2 linked regions of the Buchnera aphidicola (Macrosiphoniella sanborni) genome follow. The protein of the gene in region 1 binds, or shares a complex with, the protein of each later gene. Links are inferred from orthologs where the notes say so. Each region holds a gene or a part of one and is shown on either strand. Other genes may lie near its edges.

Region 1 (3,746 bases):
AAATTAATATGAAAATATATCTAGTAGGAGGAGCAATTCGTGATGCATTACTTAATTTACCTGTTAAAGATAAAGATTGGGTTGTAGTGGGTGGTACAAAAAAAATATTATTAGAAAAAAAATTTCAACAAGTTGGTAAAGATTTTCCAGTATTTTTGCATCCAGAAACACATGAAGAATATGCTTTAGCAAGAAAAGAACGAAAATCTGGTAGAGGATATACTGGTTTTGATACTGAATATCATTCTAATGTTACTTTAGAAGAAGATTTAGTAAGACGTGATTTAACAATGAATGCAATTGCACAAGATGAATATGGTAATTATATTGATCCTTTTCACGGGCAAAAAGATATAAAATGTCGTTTAATACGACATGTTTCTGAATCTTTTATAGAAGATCCATTGCGAGTGTTACGTACAGCGAGATTTGCTGCAACATTAGTTCATTTAGGATTTACAATCGCAGAAGAAACTATGATTTTAATGAAAACTATAGTGAAAAAAAAAGAATTATCATATCTGACTACTAATAGAATATGGAATGAAACAGAGAAAGCTTTTAAAACACATAATCCGCATGTATATTTTCAAGTATTATATCAATGTAGTGCATTACATTTTTTTTTCCCGAAGATGTTTTTTTTATACGAAAAAAATTTTTTTTTCGATTATAGACTTTTAAAAAAATTTTATGATCATAATATAATATTCATGAAATTAGCTAAAATATCGATACAATATAAGGATATTGACATTCGTTTTTCTTATTTATGTCAATGTATTTTAGTTAATAATATTTATAAAAATTTTTCTAAAATATTTTTTGATATATCTTCTTCTTCTATTATAAATAATTTATGTAAAAATTTTCAGATTCCTTCATATATTAGAGAGATAGCGGTTTTAAATGTAGGATTTTATTACTTTTTAAATACTATTTATTATCAATCATCTGAAAATATTATAAAATTATTATTAAAAGTTGACGCTTGGAGAAAACCAGAACGTATTGAAAAAATAGCTATTTTAATTAATTTTGATTTTTTAAATAAATTAGAAATACAATATTTTGATATTCTACCTGGAAATTTTTTAAAAAAATGTTTTTCTATTGTTAGTAATATTTCTGTTCAATCTATTTTAAAAAAGGGTTTTCAAGGCTATCAAATTAAAAAAGAATTAATGCGTTTAAGAATTGAAAAATTAGAATTATGGCGTCATAAAAATATAAACTTTATTTTATTTAAAAAAAAATAATTTTTAATTAAATAATTAATTATTTAATGAAAAAAAATAAATTAATCCAGATATTGTAAAACGATATATTCCAAAAAATATTAATGATGTGTTATTTAATATTTTTAATAAAATACGAACAAATATTAAAGAAACTAAAAAAGATATGGTGAATCCTATAAAAAATATTGGAATATCTAATATTTTAATATTTGTTAAATGTTTTGATAAATCAAAAAAAGATACTCCAATTAATAATGGAACAGATATTATAAAAGAAAATTCTATTGCAACTGATTTTTTTATACCTAATAGAATAGCAGTTGCTATAGTGACGCCAGATCTTGAAAAACCAGGATATAAAGAAAGAATTTGAAATATTCCAATGATAGTAGATTGTAAAATACTGATATTATAAATATTATATATTTTATACTTTTTAGGTTTAAAGATTTCAGAAAAAAATAGTAATAATCCACCAGATATCAAACCAATAATAACGTTTTGAATATTAAATAATTTTTTAATTTTTTTATAAAACATCAATCCCAAAAATATTGTTGGCGCAATAGCACAAAGAATATGAATATTATTTATTTTTTTTTTAAGAATATTAGATTTTATTATTTTTAAAATTTTTTTTCGGAAGAAGTATAAAATAGATAAACTAGAACCTAGTTGAGTAAGTATTTCTAATATTTTTATATTGTTATTTTCTATGTTTAAATTTAAATAATAAGAGGCAATAATCATATGTCCTGTAGATGAGATAGGAAGAAATTCTGTTATTCCTTCTATGATGCCAATAATAATAGAAGTAATAATTTGATATAAATCAATCATATTTACTCCTTTAAATAACATAAATTATCATTAATTATAATAATAATTGAAAACGGTACTAAATAACAGCACCGTTTTTTTATATTAAAAATTAATTATATAAAGTTATAATAACTGTTTCCCCAGCAATAATGGCGCCAGATGATTTTTCAATTTTTTTAAAATTATCTATATTAGATATTACTACAGGAGTCAAAACAGATTTCGCATTATTTTTTAAAAAATCTAAATCAAATAAAATAATTTTATCTCCTATTTGAACTTTTTGTTTATCTTTAGCTATTGTGGTAAATCCTTGTCCTTTTAATTTTACTGTATCAATTCCGAAATGAACGAATAATTCAACATCGTCCTCTGAAATAATTGAAAATGCATGTTTGCTTTCAAATATTTTTCCAATAGTTCCATTCACTGGTGCGAGTATTTGATTTCCTATTGGTTTAATAGCAATCCCATCCCCGACAATTTTTTTAGAAAAAACAGGATCTGGAATATCTTCTATGTTTAGAATATCACCAGATATAGGTGCAATAATTTTTATTTTTTTAGAAAAATTGGTTTTTTTACTATTAAACAAGTTAGAAAAGAAACTCATTTTTTTCTCCTAATTACTTTTTTATATTATTTTTTTTCATAATTTTCTACCTTTTAATAATTAACAAATGTTTCTATTAAATGAATTATTTCTTTGATTGTTGGTAATGTTAATGCTACTTTTGCTAATTTTTGAGCATCTGAAAAATATGTTTGTCGAATGATTTTTTTAATTTTAGGAATATTTATAGAGCTCATACTAAATTCATCTAATCCCATACCTAATAAAAGAATTGCAGCACGTTCATCTCCTGCAAATTCTCCACACATGCCAGTCCATTTACCATGTTCATGTGAAATGTTTATTACTTTTTGAATTAATTTTAAAACAGCTGGATGCATGGGATTATAAAGATGTGAAATTAATTTATTTCCTCTATCAACAGCTAAAGTATATTGTGTTAAATCATTAGTACCAATACTGAAAAAATCTACTTCTTTAATTAAATATTTTGCAATGATAGCTGAAGATGGAGTTTCAATCATAATTCCAATTTTAATATTTTTATCAAATAATATATTTTTTTTATTTAATATATCTTTTAGTATATTTATCTCTGATTTTAATAATCTGATTTCTTCTACAGATATTATCATAGGAAATAGAATACATATTTTACCAAAAGCAGAAGCTCTAAGAATGGCTTTTAATTGTGCATGTAATATTTCTTTACGATCTATTGAAATACGTATAGCTCGCCATCCTAAAAAAGGATTTTCTTCTTTTGGCAAGTTCATATAAGGAAGATCTTTATCGCCTCCAATATCCATTGTTCTAATGATAACAGCTTTATTTTGCATTGATTCTGCAATTTCTTTATATGCTTGAAATTGTTCATTTTCAGTAGGTAAAGAATTTCTACCCATAAATAAAAATTCAGTACGATAGAGACCAATACATTCTGCACCATTATTTTTTGCAGAATTAATTTCTTGTAGATTCCCAATATTAGAACCTATTTTAATACTATGACCATCTAGAGTAGTCGCAGGTAAATTTTTTAAAATAATTAATTTATTTTTATTGAAGAAATATTTTCTTTGTATTATTTTTTTTTGATTAATTAATTC
Region 2 (3,222 bases), 310 kb from region 1 along the record:
TTTTCTGTTTTTGTAAACATTATTTCTCCAGTTTTCACTAACACTAGTTCTACTTTTATTTCATAAGAATTATTTTTATCTAAAATAGTACTATTTAGATAATATTTTACATGATTTTGACGAGCTAATAACATAGAAACATTATTGTCTAAATGATTATTTATATTTAATATTCCTAATTTTTTTTTATTTTCTTCAATAATTTTTTTTTCAAGAAAATAAATATTTTTATTTTTTTGAAATAATTTTTTCTTGATTAAATTTATTAAATTTTCTTCATTAAAAATCAGATTTGTGTTATTTTTTTGAACATCGACAAAAAATAATGTATTCTCATAAAAAGATATATTTTTTGATTGTGTTATTTTTGTAATTATATTTTCTATAGCAGTATCAAAATCTAATAAAATTAAATTGGTATTGTTTTTTTGTATAATACTATCGTTTATATGATTAGAAACATGACAACCATTTAAAAAAAACATAACATAAAAAATTAAAAAGAAATATTTATTCAAAATTTGTCCTTCAATCATTTTAAAATATGTCAGTTATCATCATGTTTTAATATTAATATAAAAATTTAAGTTTTTCTCCACCTAGTAAATGCATATGAAGATAATTAATTTCTTGTCCTCCATTTTTATTACAATTAATAATAATTTTATATCCTGTTTGACTAATTTTTTCTTTTTTAGCAATTTTTACAGCAATATAAAACATATGTGCTAAAATATATTTATTATTTTTATTAATTTCATTAGATGATGCAATAAAACAATTAGGTACAATTAAGATATGTACTGGTGCTTTTGGTTTTATATCTGTAAATGCAGTTACTTTATGATCTTGATATACAATATTAGCTGAAATTTTATTATTAATAATTTTTTTGAAAATTACACCATCTTCCATTATAAAGATCCTTGAATTTTTTATATTTTTTTTATATATTCATCTATTTCTGTTTTAATATTTTCAGATCTTGTTCCAAATACAATTTGTATCCCTAATCCTGAAATGATTACGCCTGCGGCTCCAATATTCTTTAGATTATCTTGATTTACTTTAGAAATTTCTAAAACAGTAATTCTTAATCGTGTAATACATGCATCTAAATTCTGAATATTATTTTTCCCTCCTAATGCATCAATAATATATGGAGCTATTTCATTATTATTTTTTTTTAAAACGTGATTTATTACATTTTCACGTCCAGGTGTATATAAATTAAAATTAATAATGATAAAATAAAACAGACTATAATATAATAATCCATAGAACAATCCGACAATGGGAAAAAGAAAAATATGATGACTATTTCCACTCAATACTATAAAATCTATTAAACCATGTGAAAAACTCGTTCCTGAACGCATATCTAAAAAAATACATAATGGAAAAGATAATCCTGCTAGAATAGAATGGATAACATATAGTATTGGTGCAACAATAATAAATGAAAACTCAATAGGCTCAGTAATACCAGTAAGAAAAGCAGTTAATGCTGCTGAAATCATAATACTACCTATTTTTTTTTTATTTTCTTTTTTAGCTGTATGCCATATTGCTAAAGCAGCACCTGGAAGACCATACATTTTAAAAATAAAACCTCCTGATAAATTACCAGCAGTAGAATCTCCAGCCATATATCTTGCAATATCTCCATGAAAGACTTGTCCTATAGAATTAGTATATTCACCAATTTGCATTTGGAATGGTACATTCCATATATGATGTAATCCAAATGGAACAAGTGCTCTTTCTACTAATCCGTATAAAGCAAAAGCTAGGATAGGATTTTGATATGCTGCCCATTGTGAAAAAATCTGTATACCTTGACCAATAGGCGGCCATATTATAGATAATATTACACCTATTAATATTGCAGATAATCCTGAAATAATAGGTACAAATCTTTTTCCAGAAAAAAAACCTAAATATTCAGGTAATTGAATACGATAAAATTTATTAAACATATATGCGGCGATAGCACCCGCAATAATTCCTCCTAATATACCAGTATCAGCAAGATGTTGATGCATTATAGTATCAATATTTGTATGTAAAATAATTGGTTCAACTGCATTTAATGTTTGAATTAGAATTCCATAGGACACTACTGCAGCTAATGCTGCAACACCATCGTTTTTTGTAAAACCAAGAGCTACACCAATAGAAAAAATTAATGGCATATTTGTAAAAACAGAACCTCCTGTTTGAGCCATAATTTCAGAAAGAATATCTGGTAATAAAATAAAATGTGCTGATCCTATTCCGAGTAATATTCCTGCAATAGGTAATACTGAAACAGGTAACATTAGTGATTTACCAACCTTTTGTAGGTTTGCAAATACATTTTTAAACATATTCAAAAGACTCCTAAATATATATCAAATTTTTTCATAAATTATATGTTATGTTGTAATTGAAAGAGTTTATAAAAATTATTTGTTGTAATTTTCGCAACAGTTTTTATATCTATTTTTTTTATTATAGATATTTTTTTTGCTATATTAAACAAATGAGCCGGCTGATTTTCTTTTCCTCTATACGGAACTGGTGATAAATATGGGGAATCTGTTTCGATTAATAAACGTTCTAAAGGTATTTTTTTTATAGTTTTGCATAGTTCTATAGAATTTTTAAAAGTAATAATGCCAGAACAAGAAATATAAAAACCTAATTCTAATAATTTTAATGCTGCATTAAAATTTTCATTAAAAGAATGTAATATACCTGTACATTTTTCTGCATGTTCTTCTTGTAATATTTTAATGGTATCATGCATTGCATTACGTGAATGCACTATAATTGGTTTTTTTAATTTGATTGCAATTCTAATATGTTCGCGAAAAAAATCTTTTTGTATATTTTTATTTTCAGGATTATAATAATAATCTAAACCTGTTTCACCTATTGCAATTACACGCTTAATATTTGATAATTTTTTTATGATATTAAAACAATCTTCTTGTTTATCAAAATGATTTAATTCTTTTGTGCAGTTTAAAGGATGTATACCACAAGAATAAAAAATATTATGATATTGTTCAAATAAATTTTGAATTTTATGAAAATTTCTTATAGAAGTAGAGACTGTTAAAAATTTCTTGACATAATTTATAGAAGACTTGAGTAACATATCTTTTATACTTTTATGTAATAGATGATAATTTAATCTATCAAGGTGGCAATGTGAGTCAATTAAGAACATAATAA

What was found. The genes of interacting proteins can lie anywhere in the genome.
Region 2: the proteins of crr (region 1) and ptsG are in contact, whole or in part, in an NMR structure (PDB 1O2F), measured with the Escherichia coli proteins. The link is inferred for Buchnera aphidicola (Macrosiphoniella sanborni) from one-to-one orthologs.

Annotation. Positions count from the first base shown.
Region 1 is NZ_CP034864.1:64,375-68,120, forward strand. Bases 925-3,746 are described here. They hold crr (PTS glucose transporter subunit IIA), read right to left. Parts: upstream 2,677-3,746; coding sequence 2,173-2,676; downstream 925-2,172. Other genes in these bases: D9V74_RS00285 (tRNA CCA-pyrophosphorylase), read left to right, coding at 925-1,259; D9V74_RS00290 (undecaprenyl-diphosphate phosphatase), read right to left, coding at 1,275-2,081; ptsI (phosphoenolpyruvate-protein phosphotransferase PtsI), read right to left, coding at 2,730-3,746. Also shown: more of D9V74_RS00285, read left to right, coding at 9-924. UniProt on the Escherichia coli protein: The phosphoenolpyruvate-dependent sugar phosphotransferase system (sugar PTS), a major carbohydrate active transport system, catalyzes the phosphorylation of incoming sugar substrates concomitantly with their translocation across the cell membrane.
Region 2 is NZ_CP034864.1:376,606-379,827, reverse strand. What follows is about bases 153-3,032. They hold ptsG (PTS glucose transporter subunit IIBC), read right to left. Parts: upstream 2,370-3,032; coding sequence 936-2,369; downstream 153-935. Other genes in these bases: D9V74_RS01685 (TatD family hydrolase), read right to left, coding at 2,411-3,032; D9V74_RS01695 (histidine triad nucleotide-binding protein), read right to left, coding at 571-915; D9V74_RS01700 (hypothetical protein), read right to left, coding at 153-518. Also shown: more of D9V74_RS01700, read right to left, coding at 1-152; more of D9V74_RS01685, read right to left, coding at 3,033-3,217. UniProt on the Escherichia coli protein: The phosphoenolpyruvate-dependent sugar phosphotransferase system (sugar PTS), a major carbohydrate active transport system, catalyzes the phosphorylation of incoming sugar substrates concomitantly with their translocation across the cell membrane.